One region of the Idiomarina sp. 017G genome, then DNA from elsewhere that is predicted to be linked to it. Evidence: predicted binding sites of a transcription regulator. Region 1 holds the regulator's gene; each other region holds the start of a gene.
The links. Region 1 encodes FliA, which starts transcription of late flagellar genes. Its sites were predicted from a motif close to CTAAAGNTNNNNNNNNNNNNGCCGATA; they were not measured.

Region 1 (10,562 bases):
ACCGCGCCCTGTAAGTCGCCAGTGACAACATCCAGGTTCGAAATAGCTTTGCCCATTTCAGCACTGTCTGACTCATCAGAATTACTCAGGCTCAACAAACGGTTTCTGACCAGTACCAGCTCGCCGACCATGTTCATAATTTCATCTAAGCGCTTGGTATCAACCCGCACAGTAGTTTCAACCGGAGCAGGCGCTGGTGCAGCTGGCTTTTTATCTACCGGCTGAGCCGCTGCTGGTTTCGCTTTAGACTCTGATTTCGGCTCAGGCTTCGGTTCTGGTTTGGATGCTGGTTTTGCCGCAGGTTTCGGCTGCGCTTTGGGTTCAGGCTTTTTCGGTGCTGGCTCATTAGCAGGCTTATCACCTTTCGGTGTCGGCGCTTTGCCACTGCCATGCAACTCGTCCAGCAAGGATTCAAATTCGTCGTCTGTTATTTCGTCGTCTTTTGCAGGCTCTTTCTGCTTTTCTTGTTTTTTCTCAGCACTTTGAGGCGCTTTGCCGCTGCCATGAAGTTCATCCAGCAATGACTCAAATTCATCATCTGAAATCTCATCACTGTCTTCATTTACCTTGGGCTTGGACGCCGCTGGCTTGTCTTCTTTTCCGGGACCTTTGCCTTCACCGTGTAACTCATCCAGCAACGCTTCAAACTCATCGTCCTGAATTTCATCAATGCTGTCGCTGCTGCTTTCTTCTGCTGCAGGTTCTGGTTCCGGATCTGTTTCCTCGGCAGGTTCATCTTTTGGAACCTCTATAGGCGCTTCGTCCTCAGACTCTGGTTCACTCAACTTATGCAATAATTCCAGCAACTCCGGTGAAGCTGCTTCAGGTTCTTCTTTGGCGCGCACCTGCGCAAACTGAGTATTGATAGTATCCAAAGACTGAAGAATCACGTCCATCAGGTCGGAAGTGACCGTACGTTGACCATTACGCAGGGTATCGAATACGTTTTCCGCACCATGACAGGTATCAACCAGAGCTCCCAGAGACAGGAACCCGGCACCACCTTTAACCGTATGAAAGCCACGGAAAATAGCATTCAACAGATCTTTGTTTTGCGGATCATTTTCCAGTTCAACTAGCTGTTCAGACAGTTGCTCGAGGATCTCTCCAGCCTCGATCAAAAAATCCTGCAGAATGTCTTCGTCCATATCAAAGCTCATGCGACTGATGCTCCTAGAAACCTAAACTGGACAACAAATCGTCCACTTCGTCTTGTCCGCCAACCACGTCATCGCGTTGATCAGCATCGATAATTGGGCCTTCGGCATGGGCTGCATCTTTCTTAGGCGCAGACCCTGCTTTTTCCGCGTTACGACGTTCTTCTTCTTTACCAAATATCTTCAGCAATTCAATCAGGTTCTTTTCAACGTCTTCAACCAATTGAATAACCCGACGAATAACTTGTCCGGTAATATCCTGAAAATCTTGCGCCATAAGCACTTCAGTCATTAACCCGTGCACTTGAGGCATGTTTTCACCACAGCGCTTAAGTACGTCATCGACCTCATGACATAAAGACTTGAATTCATTTATCTGAATATCATTGCTCATCAACCGGTTCCAGGCCGGCATCACTTTCTCAACACGGTGATGCATGTCGTCTGCAAGTGGCAGACAGGCTTCTACAGCATCCATCGTGCGATTCGCGGCGTCTTCAGTTTTTTCAATGACATACAGCAGACGATTTTGCGCGTCCGGAAGATCATCCTGCGTCATTTGCACAATGCGAGGGTCAACCTGAAAGTCCTGGAGCGCTTCGTGGAGGTCTCTTGTTAACTGGCCTACAGAGGTAAACAACTTGTCATTACGACGGTTGTAAACATCTTCCAGTAATTGGTTAGCCTGCTGTTGTTTCCCGTCTTCAAGCAAGGCTACTAATTCCTTGGCTTGCTCCAGAGAAATATCATGGGCGTTATCAGACATAGTCGTTCGCCCTTTAGCTGATTCGTTCGAAAATCTTGTCGAGCTTTTCTTTCAACGTTACGGCTGTAAATGGTTTAACAATATAACCATTTACTCCAGCTTGAGCTGCCATAATGATCTGCTCTCGCTTGGCTTCCGCTGTTACCATTAACACAGGTAAATGAGCCAGGTTATCGTCCTTGCGAATTTCACGCAGCAAGTCGATTCCCTGCATACCCGGCATATTCCAGTCGGTTACGACAAAGTCGAAATCACCGTTCTGCAACATGGGCAATGCGGTATTACCGTCATCGGCTTCCTGTATATTGGTAAAGCCAAGATCACGAAGTAAGTTCTTAATGATTCGTCTCATTGTAGAGAAGTCGTCCACAACGAGAATTTTCATATTTTTATCCAAAGCACCCTCCACTGAGGCTCTCGATTACAACCAAAGTTTATTCAACCCAATTTTGCATTCGCGACTTCAGTCGCAACATTGCCTGACTGTGAATTTGACTGACTCGTGATTCACTCACGCTCAGCACTTCACCTATCTCTTTTAAATTCAATTCTTCGTCATAATACAACGAAAGCACCAAAGCTTCACGTTCTGGTAACGAAGATATTGTCGAAACCAGCGCTTTATGAAACGCCGCGTTCTCAACATCTCTTTGTGGCTCATAAGCTGAACCCGTTACCTGCTCTGGCATGATAGCATCTTCTGATACACCAAGATCTTCAATACCAACGATTCGTCCCGTGCTGACATCCCGCAAAATATGATGATATTCATCCATACCCATATTCAGCTTTGCGGCCACTTCCGTGTCTTTTGCATCGCGTCCGGTTTCATTTTCAACCTGACGAATGGCTTCCAGTACACGCCGATGATTACGATGAACCGAGCGCGGAGCCCAATCACCACGACGAATTTCGTCCAGCATCGCACCACGAATGCGAATGCCGGCAAAAGTTTCGAAACTGGCGCCTTTAGTGTTATCAAAGTTACGCGCAGCTTCTAATAAGCCAATCATGCCCGCCTGGATCAAATCATCCACTTGCACACTGGCTGGAAGTCTAGCCATCATATGGTGTGCAATACGCTTAACCAGCCCGGTATGCTGTTCAATAATGGCATTCCGGTTGTCAGCAGTGGCGGCATAAACGGCAGCTTTATTCATTGGCAACATCCCGCTTACTCTCGTTATCGGCAGAAGTTATCAATTGTTCAAGAAAAAATTCTAAATGCCCGCCGGCTTGAGCCGGAACAGGCCAGTCAATGGCTTTCTTAGCCAACGCTTTTATCGCTAAAGAGGCTGGTGATTTTGGATAAGCCAGTACCATAGGTTGTTGTTTTCTAACAGCTAAACGCAAGTTGTCATCAAAAGGTATAATCGCGGCAAGCTCTAAAGCAACGTCTAAAAACCGATCGGTTACTTTAGTCAATTTATTGAACAATACTTGTCCGTCGCGCAGATTTCTTACCATATTGGCAACCACCTTGAATTTAAACAGGCCTTGCTCCCGGCTCAATACTTTGATCAGTGCATAAGCATCAGTAATTGATGTGGGTTCATCACAAACCACTAATAAAACATCCTGTGACGCTCTGGCAAAGCTGACAACGGTATTACCAATACCCGCTGCGGTATCGACAATTAATACGTCATAGTTTCCCTGAAGCTGGCTGAAGGCTCTTATTAATCCAGCATGCTCAGATTCACTCAAGTCCACCATAGAACGCGTTCCCGATGTTGCCGGAACAATTTTAATTCCTGCCGGGCCTTCAATCAGAATATCTTCCAGCTCACACTGCCCACTCAACACATGAGAAAGGTTGCGCTCAACCCGCAGGCCTAACATAACATCGACGTTAGCCAGACCTAAGTCGGCATCCAGCACTAATACTCGTTTGCCCTGCTTTGCCATTGCGATAGCCATATTCAGCGACACGTTGGTTTTCCCAACGCCGCCTTTACCACCAGTTACCGCAATAACTTTTACTTTCGATTGTTTCATTCTTCGCAGACCGCTTGCTTGATCCATCGGGCGTATCTCTTTTCTGACTAGATTGATAACAGCTTCATATTATATTGGCTAATTCAGCGAGAAAACGCCTCATTCCAGTACGATTTTGGCACGTCTGACACTGAGGAACAAATGCTTTTATCAAGCAGCCGCTCAGCCTCGGCAACCATAAAGTTGGCATCCGCTACCCGAATGTCTTCAGGTACTTGCTGACCATTTGTTAAATAACCAACCGGTAAGCCATGTTCTATTGCTACGCTGATACTCTCACCTAAACTTAAGCATTCGTCCAGCTTAGTAAAAATGCAACCAGACAAAGGCAGTGCTTTAAATTGTTTAACCGCATCCATCAGCACCTGGCTTTGTGATGTTGCAGACAACACCAGGTAAGGACGAATCCGCAATCGTGAATTCTGAATAAGCTGGCTTAACTGTTCGTTCAAACGCTTGTCGCGTTGACCCATGCCTGCCGTATCAATCAAAATAAGACTTTTTTGACGTAGCGCAAGTAATGCATCTGCCAGTTCCTGTGCATTTTTTGCCACTTTGACCGGACACCCTATGATACGACCATAGGTTTGTAATTGTTCACTGGCACCAATACGAAAGGTGTCGGTGGTAATTAAAGCCACTTTATCGGCACCATGGCGTTGCGCATAACGAGCGGCTAACTTCGCAATGGTCGTGGTTTTACCGACACCGGTAGGGCCGACTAACGCAACCGCTCCACCGCGCGTCAAAATGTCGTCAGAGGTCGTATTCAGCTGACCTTCTAATAAATGCAGAGTCTGTTCCCAGGCTTCATCATCTGATCCGCCTTCAGGAATAAAACAGGCAATCTGGTCGGCAACTCGCTCGCTCAAGCCCATATCCATTAAGCGGTTCATCAGCATAGAGCGGGTTGGTTCTTCACGATCCATTTCTTGTTTCATCAAGCCGCTTAACTGGTGTTCCAGCAACTGACGAATTCCATTGACCTGAGAGCGAAGTTCAGCAATGGCCTGGGAGTCGTCTGCTGCCGGTGCGTTTACTTGTTCAGGAAAAATATCGTCGCTGAGTTGAGAAGCGTTAAATTCTTGTGGCTCGGCTTTCGGCTCTGGCCGTTGTGCCGGTTCAGTAGTCGCTTGCGCAGCAGTGGGCTGTGTGGGCTGTGCAACCTGTGCCTGACGTTGCAACAGCTCTTGCAAAGACTCAGCCGGCACTTCCGGTGTCTTTGACGCAGCCGGCTCATTTGGGGCCTGATCAGCCATTGGCTGTGCCTGTTGCGCATCGGGGTCAATGGCTGCAACCAGCTCAATACCACCGTTTACTTTCTTATTGGACAGGATAATCGCATCCGGACCTAAGGTTTCTTTAACCTGTTGCAATCCACGGCGCATATCTTCGGCAAAAAAGCGTTTAATCTTCACAAGCGACTCCCGTTACTCTTGTGTGGCGGTTTGTTCACCACCGTTTTGTTGTCCACCAATTGAGCTGACAATGCGAATTTGTTTATCATCCGGTACTTCCTGATAGGACAACACGCGCATACCATCGGTAGCGTGACGCGCAAAACGCGCCATGGTTGACCGTAAAAGCCCTGAGGTCAGCAGTACTGAAGGTTCCCCGTTCATTTCCTGCTGCTGATGCACTTCGCGTAATGACTGTTGCAGGCGTTCGGCCAAACCAGGTTCGATTCCGGCGCCTTGCTGATTTCCGTCATTACCAGCCATTTGCAGTGACTGATGCAACATCTGTTCCAACTCTGGTGCCAAAGTTATGACGGGCAATTCCGCCGCCCCTTCAGCAATGTCCTGAACAATTAACCGACGCAGTGAAATTCTGACTGCAGCCGTCAGTACTTCTGGGTCCTGGCTACGTCCTGCATACTCAACCAAAGTTTGTACAATAGTGCGCATATCCCGAATCGCGATGCCTTCGTCCAGTAAGTTCTGCAGTACTTTCACAAAGTTGCCCAGTGACAATAGATCCGGAATCAGCCCCTCAACCAGCTTAGGATGAGTACGCCCCAGACGATCCAGCAATTCTTGTGCTTCTTCGTGGCCCAGCAGCTGAGATGCATGGTTGGTTACAATCTGACTTAAGTGAGTAGCGACTACAGTTGCAGCGTCAACCACGGTATAACCCAGAGTTTGAGCGTGCTCGCGTTGCTCAGGACGGATCCAGACAGCATCCAGGCCAAAGGCCGGATCTTTTGTCTTCTCACCGTCCAGCTCACCGAATACCTGACCCGGGTTAATCGCCATCTCCCAGTCATGACGAATTTCAGCTTCACCCATGGTCACACCCATAAGAGTAATGCGGTAACTGTTGGGGCCTAAATCGAGGTTGTCCCGAATATGTACGGCCGGAACAAGAAAACCAAACTCTTGAGACTGCTTCTTACGTACACCTTTAATGCGTGACAGCAATTCACCGCCCTGCTGCTTATCCACCAAAGGAATTAAGCGATAACCAACTTCCAGACCTATAGTGTCAACGTGGCGTACGTCATCCCAGCTGAGCTCTTTTTGTTGCGCCTGCTGAACTTGCTGCTCCTGTTCTTTTTCAACCAGTTCGCCTTCTTCAGTCTTGGTTTTCTTAAGTTTAAAGTAAGCCGCGCCGGCTAACACCGCAGACATGCTTAAAAAGGCAAAATGCGGCATACCGGGAATAACCCCCATGGCAAACAATACCGCGCTGGTAATGACCAAAACCTTAGGGTTATCGAGCAATTGCAGAACAACTGCATCGCCCATGTCCTGGCTGTTATTTTCACGCGTAATGATAATGGCGGTCGCAACTGACAGTAACAATGACGGAATTTGTGCTACCAGGCCATCACCAATGGTTAACAGCGTATAAACTTCCACTGCCTCATTGAAGGTCAGACCGTACTGGATCATACCAATGAGCAGACCGCCGATAATGTTAATAAAGAGAATAAGGATACCGGCTATGGCATCCCCTTTTACGAACTTACTGGCACCATCCATGGAGCCGTAAAAGTCAGCCTCACGGGTTACATCGCTGCGTCGTGCTTTGGCTTCTTCCTGGTTAATTAGGCCCGCGTTAAGGTCAGCGTCAATGGCCATTTGTTTACCAGGCATAGCGTCAAGGGTGAAGCGAGCGGTTACTTCTGAAATACGGCCGGCGCCTTTAGTAATAACCACAAAGTTAATAATAACCAGAATGGCGAACACCACCAGGCCGACAGTGTAGTTACCACCTATGACCACGCTACCAAAAGCTTCAATAACAGAGCCTGCAGCACCTGGCCCGTTATGCCCTTCTAATAAAACAATACGCGTAGAGGCAACGTTAAGGCTTAAGCGTAGTACCGTAGCAATAAGCAAAACGGTAGGAAAAGCGGCGAAATCCAGCGGACGTTGGGTATAAACCGCCACCAGCATAACTACCAGTGACAAAGTAATTGAAAATGAAAAGAGAACATCCAGCACCACAGCCGGAATTGGCAAAACAATCATCGCCAGAATGGCCATAATGGCCAAGGGTGTTCCAAAACCTTTGATCAGATGCGCATTGTTCTGCGTGAAATTTCTAAAATTTACTAACTTTTCGGCACCGCCCGCCATACGTCTTCCTGTTGCGTCAAAAAGTTGAACCTGCGGTGTTTTATTCAAGAATCGAGCCAGCTTTCGTTTTATTCGGAGGTTATCTTACATTCGTTTCAGTTGGGGCTTACAGACAAAGCTTAAACAGCTTCTATACTCGTTGCTCTTCTTCAAAATAATGTGTTTTTATGCGCGGTTACTCTCTTATGGAATTGGTCGTGGCAATGGCTGTCAGTGCGGTGCTTGGTGCTTCTGCCCTGCCAATATTTACTCAGCAGACAGAGTCTTTGTTGCTTCAAAAAGAGGCTGGCCGCTGGCTGTCTTATTTGCAGCAGGTAAAAGCCAGGTCCATAGCAAATAAGGAATCTATCGAAGTTGACTTAGTTACATTTAGCCGTGACTCGCAAACCTCAGGTATTCAAACCGAATACACTTACAGTTCTTCCGCGTCGCTTACTTTTTATGGAGAGTCATCTGCCGCGACACCCGGACATATCAAACTAATAGGTAAAAGCCGACAGATAAAAGTCATCATCAGCAGTGTCGCTCGTATTCGTTTGTGCTTAAGTGAAGGTGACTCACTTCCGGGAATCCCCCCATGTTAATAGTTTCTGAGCGCGGCAGTAGTTTAGTAGAAGTTCTTATAGCTTCGGCTATTGGCGCGATAGTTGTTCTGGCAGCACAGCAGCAAATGCAATGGCAAACAGGAGTGCAACACCGTAAGCTAATGCAGGTCAATTTACTATTAAGTGCTCAGTCAGTCGCAAATCAGTTTTTTGAAACCTTAAAAAATACCGCCGCAACGCAAATTTCAAACCCTCAGAGCAATTGCTATTTGTTTCCTCAGCAAAATGGAGGCTCGCCCGGCTTCAGGGTCAGGAATGAACAGCTACAGCATAACTCAATGACTCTCGATTGCGCCGGGTATGGCTGGCAATCCCTAACCGATAAGTCTCAATTCAAAGTCACGCAATTTACTGCTGACTCTTACGCTCCGGAATCTGGTAGTGGGCTATCAAAACTCGTTGTAACTTTTACCGTTACTCACAATGCTCAGGCACATGTTTTCAAACGAACAATCACTCCTCTGGTTAACTAAATGGAGCTTACTATGAACGCGAAAGGATTCGCTCTGATACTCACCTTAGTAACACTTATAAGTTTGAGCTCGGCCAGTTTAGCTGCACTGCTTTTCTACGCGCAAATGACAGAGGCTCAGCAACATCATCAATGGCTACAACTTTCTCAACAACTTCAGCAAGATTTCGAAGCAGAGCGCAGGGCTTATGAACTGTCACAAGAATAAAGGCTTTTCTCTGGTTGAAGTGTTGGTCGGAGCTGCACTAGTAGCTCTTTGGTCCGTCAGTAGCCTGCGGCTTTTACAGGTTGGATTATCGGCGATTGACCATGCCCACACAAAAGCGAAGGCTGTGGAGGTTTTGATGACTTATTTAAGTGAGGCTCAACAAACGTGGACTCAAGGCAATAATCCAAAACTATCAAAGGAAACAGGGCAGCTTCATTTAACAGCAGAGTTAACCCCTATAGATCAGTTCAACGCGACCATCGAGGTAACCGTTTACTGGGGAAATGATAACGAGCTCGCCCAGACATTCTGGCTTTCCCGATAACCAGTTTAACCTACCGGGTGCGGCCTTAGCTCTGGTGGAATTGAAAAGGTAATATTCTCTTCGCGCCCGCTTAGTTCTACTGCGGTTTTACCGCCCCATTCCTGTAGCTTAGCAATCACTTCTTTGACCAGAACTTCAGGTGCAGAAGCGCCAGCGGTGACTGCGACCTTCTCATGCCCCTCTAACCAGGCTTTATCAATACAGCTGGCGTCATCAATTAGGTATGCCGGGGTTCCCATTTTCTCGGAAAGCTCGCGTAAGCGGTTTGAGTTTGAGCTGTTGCGCGCGCCCACCACCAACATGACATCAGCGTCGCTGGCTAATTCGCGTACCGCATCCTGACGGTTTTGAGTGGCATAGCATATATCGTCTTTGCGTGGCCCGTTTATCTCTGGGAACTTTTGACGCAAGGCATCTATTACGTCGGCCGTGTCATCAACCGATAAGGTGGTCTGGCTCATGTAATGCAGGTTACCGGGATCTTTCACTTCCAGCTTGGCAACATCTTCCGGCGACTCCACCAAATAAATGCCACCCTCAGAATTATTATATTGGCCCATAGTCCCTTCAACCTCAGGGTGTCCTGCGTGACCAATTAAAATGCATTCATGCCCTTTACGGCTAGCACGGGTAACTTCCATATGGACTTTCGTCACTAATGGACAGGTAGCATCAAATACTCGTAAACCGCGGTCCTTAGCTTCCTGCCGGACCGCTTGAGAAACGCCATGGGCGCTGAAAATCACAATTTGATCGTCCGGTACTTCATGCAACTCTTCAACAAAGACCGCACCGGCTTCGCGCAGTTTACTGACAACGTATTTGTTGTGAACCACTTCGTGACGCACGTAAATTGGCGGCTCAAATATCTCTAAAGCCCGCTCAACAATAGTTATAGCGCGATCAACTCCGGCACAAAAACCCCGAGGGTTCGCTAACAAAATTTGCATCAGTTCCTCCTGCGTTCAGCCCGGTTTATTAACCAATCATGGCTCAACGCTAATAATCTCTACTTCAAAAATCACCGTTTGTCCGGCCAACGGGTGATTAAAATCGATGGTGACTGTTGGACCTTCAACTTTACGAACAATTCCCGGTAAATCGGTACCATCCGGTTGCGTAAAAGCCAAAATGGCTCCAACTTCCGGTTTGGTTTCATCGTTAAATTTTGCCGAATCAACATAATAATAGTTGTCCGGGTTCGGTTCACCAAAGGCGTCTTTAGGCTCTAACGTGAACTCACGTTCCGCCCCTTCGCGCAGCCCCACCAGGCACGCTTCAAAGTTTTCGGTCAGATTACCATCGCCCATTCGAAATCTGGCAGGTTTACCTGACATTTTTGTGCTGTCTGCAACCGAGCCATCGGTCAGCTTAATGGTGAAGTGCATAACCACTTCCCGTCCGTGCTCTATAGGTAAACGACTCAAATGAAACTCCTTACTACCCT
Region 2 (10,562 bases), 320 kb from region 1:
AGCTCTTCTTTACTCAGATTATCGTATTCAGCGTGTAAGTCAGCAGCTAACGAGTCCCGACGGAAATCGTTCGGGAATGCGATACCCTTATCGCGAAGCGCCGACAGTTTCGCCTTTCGCTGCGCGATCTGTTCGTTTACGTCTACTTCAGGTGCCTGCGATTTATCAGTCATTATCGATTTTCCTCTGTCGGGATACTTAAATTAAACTTACAGCCCGCTTTTCAAGCTGGCTTCAATAAACGGGTCAAGTGCGCCATCAAGCACAGCCTGGGTATTACGGTTTTCGATACCCGTACGTAAATCTTTGATACGCGCATCGTCCAGAACATAAGAGCGAATTTGACTGCCCCAGCCGATATCAGCTTTTGAGTCTTCTAATGCCTGTTTCTCTTCGTTCTGTTTCTGTAATTCAAATTCGTACAATTTCGCTTTCAGCTGTTTCATTGCTGAGTCGCGGTTCTTGTGCTGCGAACGGTCACTCTGACATTGCACCACAATGCCTGTTGGTTCGTGCGTTAAACGAACCGCAGAATCGGTACGGTTAACGTGCTGACCACCGGCACCCGATGCCCGATAGGTATCTACCCTCAGGTCAGACGGATCAATCTCAATATCAATGTCGTCGTCTACTTCCGGGTAAACAAAAACCGAAGCGAAAGATGTATGGCGGCGATTACCTGAGTCGAAGGGGGATTTACGTACCAAACGGTGCACACCGGTTTCAGTACGCAGCCAGCCGTAGGCGTATTCTCCGACCACACGTACCGTGGCCGATTTTATACCAGCGACATCGCCTTCTGACAGCTCAGTAATTTCCGCTTTAAAGTCATGCGCTTCTGCCCAGCGCAAATACATGCGTAGCAGCATATTAGCCCAGTCCTGAGCTTCGGTTCCGCCGGAGCCTGACTGAATATCCAGGTAGCAGTCTGCCGAGTCGTTGTCTTTTGAAAACATACGACGAAACTCTAAAGCTTCCAGCTGTTTCACTAAACCGGACAGCTCTTCATGAGCTTCGTTAAAAGTGTCTTCGTCCTCTGCTTCTACCGCAAGATCAACAAGACCCTCGACATCATCCAGCCCCTGCTGAAGTTTATCCAGGGTTTGTACCACTTGCTCTAATGCCGCACGCTCTTTACCTAAGGCTTGCGCCTTGGGTGGATCATCCCACACATTGGGCTGTTCCATCTCACGAGTAACTTCTTCCAGACGCTCTAACTTAGCATCGTAGTCAAAGATACCCCCTAAGCGAATTACTACGCTCACGCATTTCTTTGATGTTGTTGTAGGTTGCGTTAGTTTCAAACATGCGACTACCTAATTCTGTTAATTCTAAAAGGGGCGTAGTTTAACGTATTGCGCGGATTTGCTCCACCAACAACTGAACGTTTGTGCGTCCGCGGAAGTGATTAAGCTGTGGCTTGTATAAAAGTTCAACAACGGAGGCCTGCCGCGCCGGCCATTGTTGTGTATCGACGTTAAAGGCAATCGCATCTAATAATTCGCCTTGCGGATGACGCACCACCAATTTTAGATGTCGCTCTCCGACAATGCGCTGATCCACCAATTCAAACTGGCCGTCAAACATAGGCTCGGGAAACTGCTGACCCCAGGGACCTGCACTTTGCAGCATATTCACACTGTCCTGCGAAAGTTGCAGTGTTGTGAGTTCGCCATCAGACCAGAACACACGTTGCTTCTGTTCTTCTGACAACCACTCCGACGCAACTTGCTCCGCCAGTTCAGAAAAGCGCGCCAGATTTTCTTTTTTCATGGTTAAGCCGGCGGCCATGGCATGTCCCCCGAAACGTTCCATAATGCCCGGCTCAAGACTATGAACACGTTCCAGTAAGTCTCGCATATGCAGACCACTGACCGAACGTGCGGAGCCTTTTAGGAATTCATCGTCATCGTTGGCTAACGCAATAACCGGACGGTTCACCTGCTCTTTTACCCTGCCCGCGACAATACCGATAACACCCGCATGCCAGTCCGGCTGATACAAAGTGACTAAATCAGGCACCTGTCCCTGATCAAAGCGCAACTTTGCGACAGCGCTTTCAGCGTGCTCGCGCATTTCCGTTTCAATTGATTTACGTTGCTGGTTTAAATCGTTAAGTTGCTGCGCTAACTGCTGCGCCCGGGTTTCACCCGCTAACAAGCATTCTATTCCCAGCCCAATATCGTCTAAACGGCCTGCAGCATTGATTCTCGGACCCAGAGCAAAACCTAAGTCGCTGGCAGCCAGCTGACTGGCATCACGGTTCGCAACTTCCAGCAACGCCTTAATTCCTGGGCGGCTCATACCTTTACGAATACGGGCTATACCCTGTTGCACCAATACGCGGTTGTTATAATCCAGCGGCACAACATCAGCTACAGTGCCAAGAGCAACGAGATCCAGCCAGTCAGCCAGGTTAGGTAGTGGCTCAACACCTTGTTCACGTAACGCTGAGCGCAACGCAAGCAGAACATAAAACGCCACACCCACACCGGCTAAATTTTTGCTTGGAAACTCACAGCCGTGCTGATTCGGGTTCACTATCGCATTAGCCGGAGGCAGTTCTTCAGGTGGTAAATGGTGGTCAGTAACCAGCACTTGTATGCCCTTTTCACGAGCAAGTGCAATGGCGTCATGCGCTGCAATACCGTTATCGACAGTCACAATTAACTGCACATTCTCTACGGCCAGTTGTTCTACCATGGCAACAGACAGGCCATAGCCGTCAGTCATTCGATTTGGTACACGATAACCCACTTGCTGCAGACCAAAGGCCTGCAGGGCCGACACCATTAATGCCGAACTGGTTGCGCCGTCGGCATCAAAATCACCGCAAATACAAACCTTTTCTTGATTTTTTAACGCATTTAGCAGCAGTTCAACGGCTTTATCGATATCTCTTAACGAAGAGAAATGGAGTAAACCGGAGGCTTTCAAAGATAATTCGTCAGCACGACGGACACCCCGGCGGGCATAAATTTGCCGCAACAAAGGCGGTATTTGTTGCGGCAAAAAGTCATCGTCAACGACTTGATAACGACGTATTTCATAATCACTCATGAATTACTGTGACTCACCTTTTTTAATTTCAGCAATTAAACGTGATGCAGGTAGCGCTCCCGGCACTAAACGACCGTCGGGCAGAACAATAGCGGGAGTACCGCTTACCCCAAACGATTTACCGAGTTGGTAGTGCTCCGCAACCGGATTGGAACAGCTTAAGTCGCCACTGTAATTTTCGTCTTCTTTAAAGGCGGTAATGGCCGCTTTTTTGTCATCCGCACACCAAACCGTCTGTAGCTGCTGCCCGCCTTTGCTACTCATACCACCACGGGGAAAGGCCAGGTATTTTATGGTAATGCCCTGTGCGTGATAGCTGTCCATGTTTTCGTGCAAGCGCTGACAATAACCGCAGGTAGTGTCTGTAAAAATCGTTACCTGATATTTCTCGTCCTCAGCCGGGTACACGATCATATCGTTTTCAAAACCTTTCAGCATTTTCAGACGAACTTTAGCCATACCCGCTTCACTTAAGTTTTCCGGTTCACTGCCGGTTATATCAAACACATTGCCGCTAATCAGCCGTTCACCATCATCTGACACATAAAACATGCCCTGATTAGTCACCGCACGGACATAGCCGTCAATTTCACCGGGCTCTGTGGACAACACTTCAATACCAATTTTATTCAGGTGCTGGGTGTCGACTTCACTTTGTTCCGCACTAATAGCCGGCGCACTGAAACTTGCGCCGACCAGCCCGACTAATCCAACTACAGACATTAAATTGCGCATAAATACCTCTTAAATTAACTGTCCGAACCCTACCCTGTTACCAGCCAAAATGCAATTAGCCTCGCGGGTGATGCTGAGCATGTAAGGCCTGCAGACGTTCACGTGCAACCTGGGTATAAATTTGTGTGGTAGATAAATCACTGTGACCTAACAGTAGCTGTAAGACACGTAAGTCGGCGCCATGGTTCAGCAAATGCGTGGCAAAAGCATGGCGTAAAGTGTGCGGCGACAAATGTGCGTAAATGCCGGCTTCTTCGGCGTAATGCTTTAATCTGTACCAAAATGCCTGACGTGTTAATAACGAGCCACGTTGCGTAACAAATATCCAGGGGCTGCTTTTATCCGTTATTGCCGGACGTCCATGCTTTAAATAATTGTCCAGCCACTCCAGCGCTTCTTCTCCTAACGGCACCAAACGTTCTTTGTTGCCTTTGCCAACAACCCGAACTAAGCCTTGCTGGCGGCTCAACTGGTCATATTGCAGACGAATAAGTTCGGTTACCCGTAATCCGGTGGCATAGAGAACTTCCAGCATAGTTCGGTCACGCAGACCAATGGGAGTTTCTGTATCCGGTTGTTCCAATAGAGAAATCACATCCTCTTCGCTTAACGAGTGTGGAATGCTTTGCGGTAATTTAGGGCGTTTCAGGCGTGCTGTTGGGTCTACTGCCACCCACTGCTGTTTTACAGCAAACTGGAAGAATTTCTTCGTCGAACTTAAAAATCGCGAGGTGCTTCGTGGCGATAAGCCTTGCATACGCCGCCACAACAGGTAGTCCTGCAGCACCACTTCATCAGTGTCCATTAAGGATTTTTTAAGCGATAGCAAATATTCACAATAACGGCGTAAGTCACTGCGGTACGCGGCTTGAGTATTATTGCTGGAGCCATGATGCAGCCAGAGGTGCTCAGTAAAAGCATCAATACGGTCTTCGTCCTCTGGGCGGAGTTGCTTCATGGTTTTTTGGAAATTAGCGAAATGATAATGCTATTATGCCGCATAGCGAGAGCGGCTGAAACTGCTTGTGCAAAACTCTCCGAAAAGAATCAAGTTAAGCGCTAATGAGTAATGCCTAGTTTCTGCAGAACATCGTATAGGCCAGCGGGCCCTTTATATTTGTACTCGTTTTTTTCGTCCGTTTGCGGCTGCTTCTTCTTTTCCAGCCGCTGACGAACCCGCCAGTCCAGGTTATGAAGAAGCTCCAGGGGCAAACGATCAGGCGTTGCATCGGGAATAAGCGGCTGAGGATGAGTTGCGTCCTGTAGTTTAAAGTCTGACAACTGACTAACTGTTGCATAGACACCACTAGCCAGCACCATGCCTGGCTTTACATCTAAAGGCCGCGTTCTGCCGGCACCAATGGTTCTTTGCCAGTTAACTTGCGCAGGGCGCTCAGAAATAACCGGGTCGTCACCCAAGGCAGACACCCAATAAGCAAACTCGCCCGCGAAGCCGTGATTAACTGCTTCGCTCGCGTGTTGCTCAAAGAAATGAGCGGCCTGGTTTTCGACAGCACTATTCTGTACAGCTGAAACTTGACTCATTAAGACTCTGGATAATCGGTTACAGATACTTCTGTATCGGCCAAAGTCCTAAAAGTTTAAGTTTTCTCTTTACAGCTAAGCTAAGACTGTTATTATACGCGCCTCTTGAGTGGAGGGGTTCCCGAGTGGCCAAAGGGATCAGACTGTAAATCTGACGGCTCAGCCTTCGCAGGTTCGAATCCTGCCCCCTCCACCATTTCTTTACTGCACCGGCAGTTGGCTATCAGCCTGAATTACTCTTCCGAAAGCGTTATAACCACCTTACCCTGAGTTTTATTATCTGCAACATAATCCAGTGCTTGCTGAATATCGTCAGCGGCAAAAACCTCATCGATGATAGGTTTTATGGTGCTGCTTTTAAACTTATCGCCAAAATCACGCCACAAACCCTGTAAAATTTTTCCTTTGCGTTCCGGTGATAATGCTCGCAGAGTTGAGCCAATCAGCTTTTGGCGCTTCATCAGCATACGTCCGAAATCAACTTCGCCAGTCACGCCAGCCATTAAACCAATTAAAATAATACGGCCATCCTGTGCCAGATACTGCTGGTCTTTTGCTATAGACTCACCAGCGACAGGATTCAGAATGACGTCGACTTCGCCAAGAGCTTTAACTTCTTCAACAATGTTCTGTTTGTGCCGGTTTATCGCATTTTTCGCCCCCAGTTTCAGGCAAAACTCTGATTTCTCTCCACTACCCACTATGGCGGTAAGCTCATTACCACTTTCCCGGCACAACTGGATCAGTGACGAACCCACACCGCTGGCACCCGCATGAGCTAATACCCGCTCTCCGGGCTTTAAGTCAGCCAGCTGATACACATTGAGATAAGCAGTGGCAAAAGTTTCCAGCCAACCCGCAGCTTCTGCATTACTCCAGTTTTCAGGCACCTCCAGTATTTGTTCAGCAGAAACATTCACTTGTTCAGCAAAACCGCCGCCAGCCAATAACGCGCTGACACGTTGCCCGGTTTGCCAGCCATTGACTTCGCTACCTACTTTTTCTATAACCCCACAGACTTCTAGTCCAGGAATAGTTGAGGCACCTTTAGGTGGTGGGTATTTCCCTGCTATTTGCATTAAGTCGGCACGATTAAGCCCGGCGCTCAGTACCCGCAGCTGAACTTCATTAGCCTGTGGCTCGTCCAGCTCAGGATGGTTCTTCCAGTGTACTTTTTGTTCGGAAATAGCAATTGCTTTCATATCAGCCTCTGTTGCCGCTTAACATTATTGAAATTAGCCAGTATGCTGTCGGTATGAATAAGATCAGGATACTGTTTGACGCAAATGGACAAAACCTTAGAGCTCAATAATAAACGCGTATTATTAATAGATGACCAGAAGCCCTTTCAGGTCATGCTCAAAGGCTTGCTGTTAAACTTGGGGGCGCAGGACGTACAAGTCAAGACCACCGGCGAAGCAGGTATTGCCGCTTACATTAAAAACCCGCACGATATTCTGTTAGTAGACTATAACCTTGGGCGTGGTCGCAATGGTCGTCAGGTTTTAGAGGAACTGCAAGTTCGAGGGTTAATGAAAGAGCATACTCTGTTCTTTATTATTACCGGTGACAACACCCGACCTATGGTTCTCAGCGCACTTGAACTGCAACCCGATGATTACTTGATGAAACCGTTTTCACATCGAGTGTTGCGCTCCCGTCTTGTGCGAGCCTATAAGCGTCGCATGTGGTTAAAGGACGTATTCAAAGCGCTGACAAATCATGATTATGAAGCCTGTATTGGTGCTTGCCAGAAACATATTCAATCTAACAGCCGCTACAGTAATTACTGCCGCAAACTGCAAATTGAGTTGTACAACAAAACCGGTCAATTAGATAAAGCGGAAACGGCAATTAAAGAACTACTTGAGGAAAACTCTCACAGTTGGGTCTTTCTAAAACTGGCTGAAACGCGGTTATTACAAAACTCTCCCGAAGAAGCCCTGAATATTCTTAATCATTTAATTAAGCGCATGCCTAATGCTGTTGAAGCTTATGACCTGAAAACCGAATGTTACCTTCAACAACAGCAGCTGGAAGACGCTTTGGAAAGCGCCCGTGATGCCATCACCATGGCGCCATTTTCAATTGAAAGGCAAACCAAACTGGCCCATATTGCCCGCGACAACGGCGACTTTGACATTGCCAAGCAAGCCATGAACAACGTTTTGCAAATAGCTCGTAAATCGGTTTTTCGTAACGCACATCACTTATGCAACTATTTACGCAGCATTTTAGATGCGGCCGAAAATAGCGATACACCGCAGCAAATCAGTAAGTATCAGACGGAAGCAACAATGGAGCTGCAACGAGCCCGCTATGACGAGCATCTGTTGCATGCCGATATTTCGTTTGAGGATTTGGAATCCATTTTATTATCGCGTATTGATTCATTTAATGGTCGTTTACGCGAAGCTCAGCAACGCTTAAACGAGGTTGTTGGCGAAAAACTGGCGCACAACCAGCCTATCAATAAAGACTTACTACCTGACGTTATCGCCATTTTACTGGATGTCGGGGAGTATGAAAAAGCGAATGCGCTAGCAGCGAATCAGGATGAAAACCCGACTCTTGACAGTTATACCACTAAAATTTTACAGGCACGCTTAGCTGCAGCTCAAAAACAGCAGGATAACTTCTTTGAAGTTCATAAGGCGGGCTTAGATGCTTATCAGCAAGGCAACTATATTCGTGCACTGGAGCTGTTTCGTAAAGCCATGGAGGCCGCGCCAATGAATAGTGGTGCTGCACTTAACTTTATTCAGGCGGCCGTCCGTTATGTTGAAGAAATTCCAGGTGGAGAGCGAGTTCGGCTTAAGAAAGAATGCGATAATTGCTTTAAAGTCTTAGAGGGGCTCCAATTATCCAGTAGCCACAGTAACCGCTATGAGCGGTTACTGGAGCAAACTGAAGGGTTGGAACTGCGCTAGCTCAGCTTTTGGTTAGCGGCTAACTGACCTGATTGATAATCCTTAATAGCCTGCTCAATCTGATCCGACGAATTCATGACAAAAGGACCGTGTTGGGCAATGGGTTCTTCAATAGGTTTAGCGGCCAACAAGATAAAGCGCGCATGTTCAGTAGCGGAAAAATCTAAGGTTTCAGCAGGATCAAGCAAGATCAACTCGCCCTCTTTCGCCGCCTCCCCATTCACTGTCAGCTCACCCTGATAAACATAAGCCAAGCGTCGTTTTTGCCCTTGTGACGGCAAGCTGAAGCTTTCACTTCCTAAGTGAACATCCAGCATTAGAAAGTCTCTTCCCGGCGCGTTTACGGGGCCTTCCTGTTGCTGGTATCGCCCTGAAATAATCCTGATCAGAGCATCATTATTTTTCAACTCAGGAATACTGGCTGCCGGATAGTCGTGCCACTCAGGTTCACTCATTTTTTCATCGGCCGGCAAATTGACCCAGAGCTGAAAGCCCCACATAAGGCCTTCAACTTGCTTCGGCATTTCGGCGTGAATAATACCTTTCGCTGCTTTCATCCACTGCACACCACCAGCATCCACTTCACCGCTATTACCAACAGAGTCTTTATGCTCCATCGTACCCGCCAACATATAGGTCAGGGTACAAAAACCACGGTGTGGGTGCGGCGGAAAACCGGCAATATAGTCGTCCGGGTTATCGGAGCGAAACTCATCCAGCATTAAAAACGGGTCCTGATGCTTTAAACCCGGCTGGTTAATAATACGAGTGAGTTTAACTCCCGCGCCGTCCTGCGCTGGCATTCCCCGGTGTTTGGCTAAAATAACACTCATGACTGGCTACTCCCCTTGCTACTACGGTTATGTGCCTGATGAAAATCGATTTCCGGCCCCTTAGGCACTATTTGCGTCGGATTAATGGTTTTATGACTGGCATAGTAATGCGTCTTAATATGGTCCATCACGACGGTCTCCTCCACGCCCGGATGCTGGTATAGCTCCAATAGGTAATTCCACATGTTAGGATAATCGACAATGCGCTTCTTATTGGTTTTAAAATGCCCAAAATAAACCGCATCGAAACGCACCAGAGTAGTGAATAAGCGCCAGTCCGCCTCGGTTAACTCGTCACCGGCTAAATAGCGGTTCTGACTAAGAATGTTCTCTACTTTGTCTAAGGCAGCGAATAGCGATTCATACGCTTCTTCATACGCCTGTTGTGTAGTCGCGAAGCCACTGCGGTAAACACCGTTGTTAATGTCGTTATAAACCCATTCATTAACTTCTTCTATCTGCTTTTGCTTATCTGCAGGAAAGAAGTCCAGTGTATTCCCGGTCAGTTCATTAAACGCGGAATTAAAAATACGGATAATTTCGGCCGACTCATTGTTCACAATGGTCTGATTTTTCTTATCCCACAGTACTGGAACGGTTACTCTTCCGGTGTATTCCGGGTCGGCTTTTAAATACAGCTGATAAAGAAAGTCCGCGTCATACAGTGGTTCGTTAAGTGGCGCATCAGCAAACTCCCAGCCATTCTCCAGCATTAGCGGATGCACAACGGAAACGTCGATATGACTTTCCAGACCTTTTAATTTACGGAAGATAAGCGCCCGGTGAGCCCACGGACATGCGTAAGAAACGTAAAGGTGGTAACGCCCGGATTCAGGCTCAAACTCAGTACCCTGCGCTACGGTATTGCGAAATTGTGATTCGCTACGGACAAAGCGGCCACCATGTTTTTTGGTGTCATACCACTTGTCGTGCCATTGACCATCAACTAATAAACCCATAATAAACTCCTTAAGTTGGTATACCCTTATAATAGAGTCTATTTTTTGGAATTATTAGCGCATTATTTTCTATTTATTTTTCTAAAAAATAGAACTATAGAAAAGATTCAACCACATCAGCGGCTTTTTCGCTCGCCGACACCTTCAATTGCTGGTGAATATTCGTAAACTGCTCCAAAAGCGGCTGGTTGTCTTGCTCAATTAACCGCACTAGCGCTTGTTCGATTGCCTCTTCCGAAGCTTCTGATTGAGCCAGTTCCGGCACAATTTCTTTACCCGCTAAGAGGTTAGGTAAAGAGAAAAAAGGTGCGTGAAACAAACGTTTAATGATTTGATAAGACAACCAATGAAAACGATAAGCGACTACCATTGGCCGTTTAATCAGCAAGGCTTCAAGCGCAACAGTTCCCGACGTTAGCAGTAAATAATTGGCTGCCGCCATAACTTTTCGACTTTCACCAACAGGTAATACAATATCCAGTTCAGGACTGAACTGATCA
Region 3 (10,562 bases), on a different contig from region 1:
CTGGCCATTCTGATTTTTATGGCGCAGTTGCCCGAGCTAACTGACGTAACCTGGCATGTATACGCAATGACAGCTGCTGGCCTAGCCATTATTTACGGCTTCCCTTACATACCTTTCATTGGGAGAATACTGCCCTCTCCGCTGATTTGTATTGTATCCCTAACTATCGTCGCCGTATTCTTAGGTTTGGATATTCGTACCGTTGGTGATATGGGTAAATTGCCGGACACCCTGCCTATTTTCCTGTGGCCTGACGTTCCGTTAAACTTCGAAACCTTAGCTATTATCTTCCCTTACTCGGCAGCGCTTGCGGTAGTGGGCTTACTTGAGTCCATGATGACAGCGACTATTGTCGACGACCTAACCGATACCCCCAGCGATAAAAACCGCGAATGTAAAGGTCAGGGCGTTGCGAATATCGGCGCAGGTCTGTTAGGCGGAATGGCTGGTTGCGCCATGATTGGTCAGTCTATTATTAATGTGAAATCGGGCGGTCGTACACGGTTGTCTACATTAACTGCCGGTATCTTCCTGCTGATTATGGTTCTGGTTCTGGACAAACTGCTGGTGCAAATTCCTATGGCCGCACTGGTTGCCGTAATGATCATGGTCTCTATTGGTACCTTCAGTTGGAGTTCCATTAAGAACTTAAAGAAACATCCGCTGTCCACCAATATTGTCATGGTTGCAACAGTTGCGGTCGTTGTCGCAACACATAACCTGGCTTATGGTGTATTGGTTGGTGTGCTGTTGGCCGCTATGTTCTTTGCGAACAAAATTGGGCATTACCTGTACATTAAGTCAGAGATTGACTCTGACGGCATAAAACGCACTTATCGGGTCATTGGTCAGGTATTTTTCAGCTCATCTGAAAAGTTTCTTGGCGCATTTGATTTCAAAGAAGGGGTTGAGCAGGTTGTCATCGACCTCAGTCAGGCCCATTTCTGGGATATCACCGCCGTCGATGCACTTGACCGTGCTGTAGTAAAATTCCGCCGTGAAGGTGCTGAAGTGGAAGTTATAGGGCTTAATGAAGCCAGCGCGACCATCGTTGATCGCTTTGGCGTACATGACAAACCCGACGCTGTCGATAAGCTGATGGGCGGGCACTAATGGAAAAGGATTTAATAATGAAACATGTTGTTGCTTGTATTGATGGTTCTGCGTCAACTCAATCTGTCTGTGATTACGCCAGTTGGGCAGCATTACGCTTACAAACGCCATTAACGCTTTTTCATGTTCTGGACGAAGCGCGTTACCCCACCGAGACTAATATGACAGGTAACATCGGCTTAGGTAGCAGAGAGGCTCTGCTCGAGCAGTTAGCCGAGCTTGATCAGCAGCGCAGCAAGTTAGCCTTAGAGCAAGGCCACCACATGCTGGAAAGTGCCAAATTACGCGCGACACAAAGTGGCGTCGAACATATCAACTTACGCCAACGACACGGCGACCTGGCAGAATCCTTATTAGAAGTTGAGGATTCAATGAGACTGCTTGTTATGGGTCTCCACGGCGAAGAGACGACCCGTACGAACCGCGTTGGCAGCCAACTGGAAACCGTTGTAAGAACAATGCACAGACCTATTCTGATTGCGCCTGAAGAGTTTACAGAACCTAAAAATGTGATGTTAGCATTCGACGGCAGTGATTCTTCCCGTAAAGGTATTCGCATGCTTGCGGAAAGCCCTATTTTCAGAGGCCTTCCGTTACATTTGGTTATGGTCGGAGCTGATACCAACGACAGTCGCGCGTCCATCGAAGCAGCATCTAACCACTTGCGGGAGCTGGGACATAATGCGCGATTTGAAATACGCTCAGGCGAAGTTGAGCCTGCACTTCATGCGTACCAGGAAGAGCACAATATTGACCTTCTGGTGATGGGAGCTTATGGTCACTCGCGTATTCGTCAGTTTTTAGTAGGCAGCACCACAACTAGCCTGCTACAGACAACTAACTCCGCTTTATTGCTGCTACGTTAATTGCAGCAAACAAGACGATTTCAAGGAAAATAACATGACGCCAGACTGGGAAGAGTTTGATCTCGATGACCGCTTAATTGCGGTTCTTCGCGATGCTGAACTGAACAAACCAGCAAAAGTACAACAACAGAGTATTCCTGCCGCCCTGGATGGTCGCGACTTACTTATTAGTGCACCGACCGGAACAGGTAAAACTTTGGCTTTCCTGCTGCCGGCACTGCAACATTTGCTGGATTTCCCGCGTCAACAACCGGGACCAGCTCGTATACTGGTGTTGGCTCCAACCCGCGAACTGGCTGAACAAATCCATGAACAGGCTAAACAGTTTGAGGCCAAAACCGGGTTAACCTCTGTGGTTGTCACCGGAGGCATCAACTATGGTTCGCAGCTGTCGGTATTAGAGAAGACACACGACATACTGGTTGCGACACCGGGTCGACTAATGGACTTACTTGAAGCCGAACAGTACAACCTGGAAGGCATTGAGTGGCTGATTATTGATGAAGCCGACCGAATGCTGGATATGGGTTTTGCCGCAACGGTAAAAGAAATGGCTCTGCAGGCACGTCATCGTCAGCAGTCCTTGCTACTGTCAGCAACGCTGAATAGCTCCGGCGTGATTATGTTTTCCCGCGAGTTATTAACCGAACCCGAGTACATTGATGTGCAGCCTCCCAAACGTGAGCGCGGTAAAATTCTTCAGTGGGTTCATTTAGCGGATACCGACGAACATAAGCGTAAACTGTTAATGAGCGTGCTTCAGGCGCACCCCGGGCGGCAGTTTGTCTTTGTCAGAACACGTGAACGCGTAGAGCTTATTGCAAACTTTCTGCGCAGCCAGTTTGGTACCGGCCGTAAAATTGTGACACTGCGGGGCGATATGCCGCAAAGTGATCGTCAGCGCATTATGAACGAGCTTAAACAAACGACGGAAATTACCTTAGTTGCTACTGATATTGCAGCGCGAGGGCTGGATGTAGACGACATCACTTTGGTGGTTAATTATGACCTTCCTAAGCAAGCTGATGTTTATCTGCACCGAATTGGGCGCACAGCCCGCGGCGGACAAAAAGGAACGGCCGTATCGCTGGTAGAAGCACATGATGCTTTATTACTGGGGCGTGTCGAGCGTTACCTGGACGCCAAACTAGACAGACGAACTATTGAAGGGTTAAAACCTCAATATAAGTTTCCGTCGACAGAAAAGTCCCGCTCGAAGAAAAAAGTGAAGAAGAAAACGGATAAAAAGAAGAAGTCGCGTTAACGCGACTTCTTGCTTAGTAAATGGTGCAAAATAAAATAAGCTACAACGCCACTGGCATCCGCTAACCAATCGTAAACATCGGCACTACGGCCAGGCGCATAAGACTGGGCTATTTCTATTAAAAAGCCGTAGCAAACTAAAATCAGTAACGACAGTTTAGCCGACAACGCAAAAGCTCTGTGAAACGTCAGTGCTAAGACAAAAAAGATTCCAAAGTGAACCAACTTATCCAGATGCGGAATGCTCTGAGCTCCGGTACTTGGAAACTGCCACAAAAACAGAAAGGTGGCTGTCGATAACACAACAAAAAATAGGGCTCTTGCCAGCATAGTTTACTTCTCTCTAAATTAGGGCTTATAAACCGATACGTTGTTATAACCATTTTCGTGCAATAACAAAGCCTGCATCCGGCTCATAATTCCTTGATCACAGTACAGCAAGTATTCCCGGCTTTGATCCAGTTCAGCAAACTGAGAGGCTAACTTGAAAAATGGAATTTCAATAACCTCAACTTCTACTGACAAGGGTGCTGCTTCAATTTCTTCATCGTTTCGAATATCTATGATGGTTGTGTCGGTACTGAGTTCCGTCGTGGTATCCGGCAGTGCCAGTTCTGCGTCTGTTTGCGTCGCTATATCCTGCATGCTCAGTACATTTGACGCCCGCACCACCTGATCGAGTAAATCTTTGTTAAGCTTCGCTTCTTCGGCTTCGATAACCGCCGGAATGGCTTTAACTGTGGGCTTATTAGAAATAACGCCACAATATTCAGGAATGGATTTAGCCAATGGTTCGGTGCCAATGCGCTTTGCCTCGTCCACAATTTCCTGTTTGTCTTTGGTTATTAGCGGGCGTAAAACTAATGCCGATGTAGCTTGATCGATCACCCTCAGATTAGACAGGGTCTGACTGGATACCTGCCCCATAGCTTCACCCGTTACCAGCGCCTGCGCTTTCACATAACGAGCGACTTTATCCGCAGCCCGCAGCATTTGCCGTTTTAGCACAACACCCATCTGGCCGTTATCGACGTTTGTCAGAATGTCATCAACAATAGGGGCAAAATCAACACTAATAAACTTAATGGGGTGCGAGGAGCTGTAGCGCTTCCACAAATAATAGGCTATTTGACGCACAGCCACTTCATGGGCGTCGCCGCCTAAATTAAAAAAGCAAAAGTGAGTCCGCGCGCCGCGCCGGATAAAATCATAGGTTGCAACACCAGAATCAAAACCACCACTTAACAATGACAGCACGGTTTCCTGAGTAGGAATAGGAAAACCACCTAAGCCATTCACTCGCTCCCCAACCAAATGAACAATCTGATTAGTAATTTGCAGCGCAATGTCCAGGTCCGGATTAGAAAGGTTTACAGAAGTATCCGGAACACGCTCCAGCAAATAACCACCAACATAGCGTTCTAACTGCTGTGAATTAAATTCGTGGTTACCTTTACGTTTAACCCGCATAGCAAAACTTTTTCCCGGTAAACGCTTTAACCAGTGCTCACCAACTAACTCGGCAATAGCATCAAAATCGGTTAGCGGCCGCTCTATAACTTCGGCAAACCAGGAAATACCGGGGGTGTTTTGCAGAATCTCTTTGATTTCACTACGCACCTGAGAGTCGTCGCCATCAGCAGAAACTTCGATGCGATCCCACAGCCATTTGACGTATATCGAGTCATCGACCGGAGCCAGAATTTTACGCAGGTTATTGGTCAGTACTTTACCGTAACGCTTACGAACAGAACGGCTTTTAATGGTAATTTCAGCGTGCAGGCGAACAACAAACTTCATAGCTAAATCGTCAAGTCTTTAGGAAAGTGGGCAATTATACGTGTCCTGCCCGGCAGAAACCAGCGCTCAGTCTATTACATCAACCGGGTCAGATTCTGCCGCTTTACCCTGCATGACCGATATTTCAACACGACGGTTTCGCTTACGGTTCTCTTCCGAGTTATTCGGCACCAACGGTTTAGTGTCGGAGTAACCCATAACCACCAGCCGATCTTCGCTAAAGCCATCCACTTTCAGCATTTCTTCCGCAACAGCAACGGCACGCTTACTGGAGAGATCCCAGTCTGATGAGTAGATTTCCGATACCAGCTTTTCATTATCACTATGGCCAGAAATAGTGACCTCACCCGGAATATCTTTCAGCGCCCCGGCGACTTGCTGAATAATAGGCCGGAACTGTGGCTGCAAAAATGCAGACCCCTCTGGGAATGAACCTTGTTCACGTATGCGAATAATAATTTGCTGACCGTGTTGCTCAAGCTCAATCGTACCGGCTTTAATCTCATTCTCAAGCTGCTGTTCGATACGACGCATAAGCTCCTTAGATACCTGCGTCATAGCTTCCGTATTTTCTGCCTTCGCCTCTTTTGCGTCTTCTGCGCTGTCAGATTCCTGACCGCCACGCTCGGTTTGCTGGCCACCGGCAAAATCGGACTCACCTTCCTGGAACTCCAGCATCTGCTGTGTCATTTCCACGGTCTGCTGCTGAATAGTTTCAATTGGCGTTGGTTCAGGCCGCCCGGGGCGGAATTCCTGGGCAATAACACTGGTACCCTTAGGAATGTCTTTCACTTCAATTTTATTCTGCACGCCCAAAGCGTACTTCATTGAACCGGCTATTTGCTTAAACTTCAGCACGTCCATTTCGGAGAAAGCCAACAACAGCACGAAGAAGCACATGAGCAAAGTCATGAGGTCGGCAAAGGTTGCCATCCACATGGGCAATCCCGCTGGCGGACAGTTGCAGTCCTCTTCTTCTTCGTCTCTGACTTTCTCTGAGGCCATAACTACTCGTCCTCATCCTCGTTACCAATACGCTTAGATTCAGCTAAGTAATTACGTAAAATACCTTCAATAACGCGAGGGTTCTGACCGTCCTGAATACCTAAAATGGCATCCAGTATCAATTGCCGGTTCAGCTTTTCCTGTTCGGCCCGTAGCACTAACTTATTAGCAATAGGAATGGCAATAACGTTGGCTAAAAAGGCACCATAAAGGGTGGTTAACAAAGCGACGGCCATGGCAGGGCCTATAGCTTTGGGGTCATCCATATTAGATAACATAGCAACCAGGCCAATTAGGGTACCAATCATACCCATAGCCGGTGCTACATCGCTCAGTATTTTGAATACCCGGGCGCCCTCTTCATGGCGGGCAAAGCTCATTTTTATGTCTTTCGACAAGGTTTGGCGGACAACTTCAGCATCGTGACCGTCAACCAGCATGTCTACGCCTTTACGAAAGAATTTGTTCGGAATTTCCGCTTCTTCAAGCGCCAGAAAACCACCTTTACGCGCAGAGTCGGCCATCTCAACAGCAGTATCGATAAGCTCTTGTGGATGTTCAATTTTAAAGAAAAACGCTTTAACGACCACTTTCCCCGTGCCCAGAAACTGGCCCAGAGAAAAGTTCGCTAAGGTTATAAATAATGAACCGCCGAATACGATAAAGAACGATTGGGTATCTAAAAACAGGGTTATGTCCCCACCCAGAACCATAGCAACGACGACAAAGCCGATGGCCCCTATAATTCCTAAGAGCGTTGCTATATCCACTCAGCCTTCCTCCCCGATTTGAGTTTTCATTTATGCTGTTGTGCTCATTCTTAAACAATCGCGTCGCGCTTACAAGCGACATCTGTTCATCTTACACAGGAATAATGAGATCATCGGCTGACATTCCGGATTCTTTATCGGATAATTAACTTTCATTCTATTAGCAATGCGGCTCATCAAAGATTTTAAGGCAGACTTAGCTATGGCAGACGAACAGAAACAGCAATCTTTCGAACAGGCTCTGGAGCAGCTAGAGCAACTGGTTAATGAACTGGAACAAGGCGACTTACCGCTTGAGCAATCGCTGAAAAAATTCGAACAAGCCATTGCCTTGTCACGTTCCAGCCAGCAACAATTGCAGCAGGCTGAGCAAAAAGTGACAACTTTGTTGGCTGAACAGCAATCTGGAAATGATGAAAGCAATGGAGAACTGATGTGACGATTAACTCGTTAACAGCAGCAACACGAGAACAAGTCGATTCATTCTTAAAGCAAGCGCTCGCGCAGTTAACCCTGAACCCGCGTCTGAACCAGGCCATGCAGCACGGAGTGTTAATGGGCGGAAAACGTATTCGCCCCTATCTGCTGGTGACCGTTGCCGATATTTGTGGCGCCAATAAGAATGACGCTCTGCAAGCCGCTGCCGCTGTTGAGTTGATACATGCTTATTCTTTAATTCATGACGACTTGCCAGCAATGGATGATGACGATTTACGCCGTGGTCAGCCGACTTGCCACATTGCTTACGACGAGGCGACAGCGATTTTAGCCGGAGATGCGCTACAGACACTGGCTTTCGAAGTCTTAACCGAAAACCGTATGGAACAATTACCCAGTGAACGACAGCTGCAATTAGTTCAGGTACTGGCTAAAGCCAGCGGTGCCCGCGGCATGTGTGCAGGTCAGGCAATAGACTTACAGGCAACAGCTAAAATCGTCACTGAAGACGCACTAGAGCAAATGCATTTAAGTAAAACCGGCGCGTTGATAACCGCCGCCGCCACTATGGGTGTATTGTGTGGTAATGACAATGCGCAACAATGGCGGGAAAAGTTTGAGCAGTTCGCTCATTATCTGGGGCTGGCATTTCAAGTACAGGATGATATCCTCGACGTAACAGGTAATACTGAAGCTCTGGGCAAACCTCAGGGGTCAGATACCGCGTCTGAAAAATCAACTTACGTGCGTTTGCTCGGTATTGAAGGTGCTCAGCAACGCCTGCAAAACTTACACCATAAAGCACTACAGTCGTTAAGCGATATCCCTTACAATACAGACAGACTTGAACAATTTTCCGACTTGCTGTTAAAGCGGGACCACTAACTGAATGACTCAACAATATCCGTTACTTGATAAAATTAACTCCCCCGCTGACCTGCGCCGTTTACCGCGGACGCAATTGCCGGAACTGTGCGCAGAAATTAGACAGTTTTTATTAACCTCAGTGAGCCAAAGCAGCGGCCACCTCGCGTCAGGTTTAGGCACCGTAGAGCTTACGGTTGCCCTGCATTATGTGTATCACACACCAGAAGATAAGCTGGTTTGGGACGTTGGCCATCAGGCTTACCCACATAAAATTCTGACCGGGCGTAAACAACGGTTGCACTCTATTCGTCAAAAAGACGGGCTTCACCCTTTTCCCTGGCGCGAAGAGAGTGAATACGATGTGCTCTCAGTCGGGCATTCAAGTACGTCTATATCAGCAGCGTTAGGCATGGCGGTAGCAGCGCAAAGGCAAAGTCTACGACAAAAAGTCGTCTCTATTATCGGCGACGGTGCAATGACCGCCGGTATGGCATTTGAAGCCATGAATCATGCTGGTGATATAAAACCAGATATGTTGGTGGTGCTGAACGACAATGACATGTCTATTTCAGAAAACGTTGGTGCTCTGAACCATCATTTCGCGCGCTTATTGTCTGGTCGTTTTTATACCTCGCTGCGGGAAGGCAGCAAAAAATTACTCAGCCCGCTGCCTCATATTCGTCATTTTGCCAGCCGTGCCGAAGAACATATGAAGGGCATGATGGCACCGGGCACTATTTTTGAAGAGCTGGGGTTCAATTACATAGGCCCGATAGACGGCCATGATGTTGATACTCTGGTTGATACGTTATCGAACATGCGCAGTTTAGGCGGCCCGCAGTTGCTGCACATTGTGACGCAAAAAGGCAAAGGTTACCGACCTGCAGAGAAAGATCCTATTGGTTACCATGGCGTGCCAAAGTTTGATCCCAAAGAGTCCAGCCTGCCTGAGAAAGCACCGGGTATTCCCAGCTATTCTGAAATTTTTGGCCAATGGCTGTGCGATACCGCAAGTAATGACAAGTCGCTAATGGCAATAACACCGGCGATGCGTGAAGGTTCCGGTATGGTGACGTTTTCACAGCAATATCCACAACAGTACTTTGACGTGGCTATAGCTGAACAGCACAGTGTGACTTACGCAGCGGGCCTGGCTATTTCAGGACTGAAACCGGTTGTCGCCATTTACTCCACCTTTTTACAGCGCGGTTATGATCAGCTCATTCACGATGTCGCTCTGCAAAACCTTGATGTGCTCTTCGCCATTGACCGTGCCGGTATTGTCGGTGCCGATGGCCCCACTCACCAGGGCGCATTTGACTTAAGTTACCTTCGTTGCATACCTAATATGGTGGTAATGGCTCCCAGTAATGAACAAGAGTGTCTGGACATGCTAACCACCGGGTATCAGTACAAAGGTCCGGCAGCAGTTCGTTATCCCCGTGGAGCCGGTGTTGGTCTGGAGCTTCGTAAGGGTAAAGTTATTGATATAGGAAAAGCTCAAACCCTTACTGAGGGGCAGAATATTGCTTTCCTTAATTTTGGTACCCTGCTGCCGGAAGTGGAAGCAGCGGCAGCCAAATTTAATGCCACCGTTGTCGATATGCGTTTCATAAAACCTCTGGACACAGCTTGTCTGGACCAGTTAATGACAACCCATTCAGTGCTGGTAACTGTAGAGGAAAATGTCATAGCAGGCGGCGCAGGCAGTGCCGTGAGCGAATACGTAGCCCAACACAAAGCAAGCCCGCAAGTGTTAACAATAGGCTTACCGGACGAGTTTATTAAACATGGTTCGCAAGGTGAAGTTCGTGCCGAACTGGGTCTGGATGCCGCAGGTATTGAGCGGCAGGTGAATGACTTTATAAAAAAAAGCTGAAGTATATGGCAAGGTCAGGTTTGCTTTAGCCCAGCAGACCTGACAACCACCAACCTAAATGCAGTAATACTGCCGAGAAAATCCCCGCCAGCACGTCATCCATCATAATACCATTGCCGCCGCTTAGCTTTTTATCTGCCCAGCCAATTGGGCCTGGTTTCCATATATCAAAAATGCGGAACAACACAAAGGCCGCCAGCAACCAAAATGGCTCTACAGGCAGTGCGAACATGGCAACGGCATAGCCAACTATTTCATCCCAGACAATTGAAGGGTGGTCGTGCTCACCCATTGCCTTAGCGGTATACTGGCATATCCAAATACCGGCCAGCGTCATTACCACCAGAGCCAGCAAATATTCCCACCAATTAAGTGGAGCTAATAAAAAAACGGCCGGAATACCAATAAGTGTTCCAAAGGTACCCGGCGCTTTAGGAGCAAGACCGGAGCCAAAACCCAACGCAAGCCAATGTATGGGGTTAAACCATGAAAGTTTCGCATGAGACATGGACTTGTGGCTCCTTAAATCTCTTATTTAGTGGCTTCGTTCTGCGGAAAGTG

Region 2: the regulator FliA is predicted to act here: its motif matches at 5,375-5,401, upstream of DEU30_RS01855 (VC2046/SO_2500 family protein).
Region 3: the regulator FliA is predicted to act here: its motif matches at 6,929-6,955, upstream of pomA (flagellar motor protein PomA).

Annotation. Positions count from the first base shown of each region.
Region 1 covers NZ_SNWT01000001.1:54,268-64,829, reverse strand. The annotation lists gene DEU30_RS00325 (chemotaxis protein CheA) at 1-1,160, opposite strand, end outside; gene DEU30_RS00320 (protein phosphatase CheZ) at 1,174-1,923, opposite strand; gene cheY (chemotaxis response regulator CheY) at 1,937-2,320, opposite strand; gene DEU30_RS00310 (RNA polymerase sigma factor FliA) at 2,358-3,083, opposite strand; gene DEU30_RS00305 (MinD/ParA family protein) at 3,076-3,948, opposite strand; gene flhF (flagellar biosynthesis protein FlhF) at 4,005-5,339, opposite strand; gene flhA (flagellar biosynthesis protein FlhA) at 5,352-7,505, opposite strand; gene DEU30_RS00290 (prepilin-type N-terminal cleavage/methylation domain-containing protein) at 7,673-8,089, shown strand; gene DEU30_RS00285 (prepilin-type N-terminal cleavage/methylation domain-containing protein) at 8,083-8,583, shown strand; gene DEU30_RS00280 (hypothetical protein) at 8,596-8,790, shown strand; gene DEU30_RS00275 (prepilin-type N-terminal cleavage/methylation domain-containing protein) at 8,771-9,115, shown strand; gene ispH (4-hydroxy-3-methylbut-2-enyl diphosphate reductase) at 9,121-10,065, opposite strand; gene fkpB (FKBP-type peptidyl-prolyl cis-trans isomerase) at 10,102-10,542, opposite strand; gene lspA (signal peptidase II) at 10,556-10,562, opposite strand, start outside.
Region 2 covers NZ_SNWT01000001.1:373,245-383,806, reverse strand. The annotation lists gene lysS (lysine--tRNA ligase) at 1-173, opposite strand, end outside; one part of gene prfB (peptide chain release factor 2) at 210-1,232, opposite strand; one part of gene prfB (peptide chain release factor 2) at 1,234-1,308, opposite strand; gene recJ (single-stranded-DNA-specific exonuclease RecJ) at 1,348-3,060, opposite strand; gene dsbC (bifunctional protein-disulfide isomerase/oxidoreductase DsbC) at 3,064-3,795, opposite strand; gene xerD (site-specific tyrosine recombinase XerD) at 3,851-4,753, opposite strand; gene DEU30_RS01855 (VC2046/SO_2500 family protein) at 4,855-5,340, opposite strand; tRNA gene DEU30_RS01850 (tRNA-Tyr) at 5,452-5,536, shown strand; gene DEU30_RS01845 (NAD(P)H-quinone oxidoreductase) at 5,574-6,542, opposite strand; gene DEU30_RS01840 (tetratricopeptide repeat-containing response regulator) at 6,627-8,270, shown strand; gene DEU30_RS01835 (pirin family protein) at 8,267-9,103, opposite strand; gene DEU30_RS01830 (glutathione S-transferase family protein) at 9,100-10,062, opposite strand; gene lpxB (lipid-A-disaccharide synthase) at 10,157-10,562, opposite strand, start outside.
Region 3 covers NZ_SNWT01000002.1:147,876-158,437, reverse strand. The annotation lists gene DEU30_RS05860 (SulP family inorganic anion transporter) at 1-1,113, shown strand, start outside; gene DEU30_RS05855 (universal stress protein) at 1,131-1,979, shown strand; gene srmB (ATP-dependent RNA helicase SrmB) at 2,014-3,243, shown strand; gene DEU30_RS05845 (VanZ family protein) at 3,240-3,572, opposite strand; gene thiI (tRNA uracil 4-sulfurtransferase ThiI) at 3,591-5,042, opposite strand; gene DEU30_RS05835 (flagellar motor protein MotB) at 5,109-6,047, opposite strand; gene pomA (flagellar motor protein PomA) at 6,050-6,817, opposite strand; gene DEU30_RS05825 (exodeoxyribonuclease VII small subunit) at 7,020-7,256, shown strand; gene DEU30_RS05820 (farnesyl diphosphate synthase) at 7,253-8,140, shown strand; gene dxs (1-deoxy-D-xylulose-5-phosphate synthase) at 8,145-10,001, shown strand; gene DEU30_RS05810 (phosphatidylglycerophosphatase A) at 10,027-10,509, opposite strand; gene thiL (thiamine-phosphate kinase) at 10,533-10,562, opposite strand, start outside.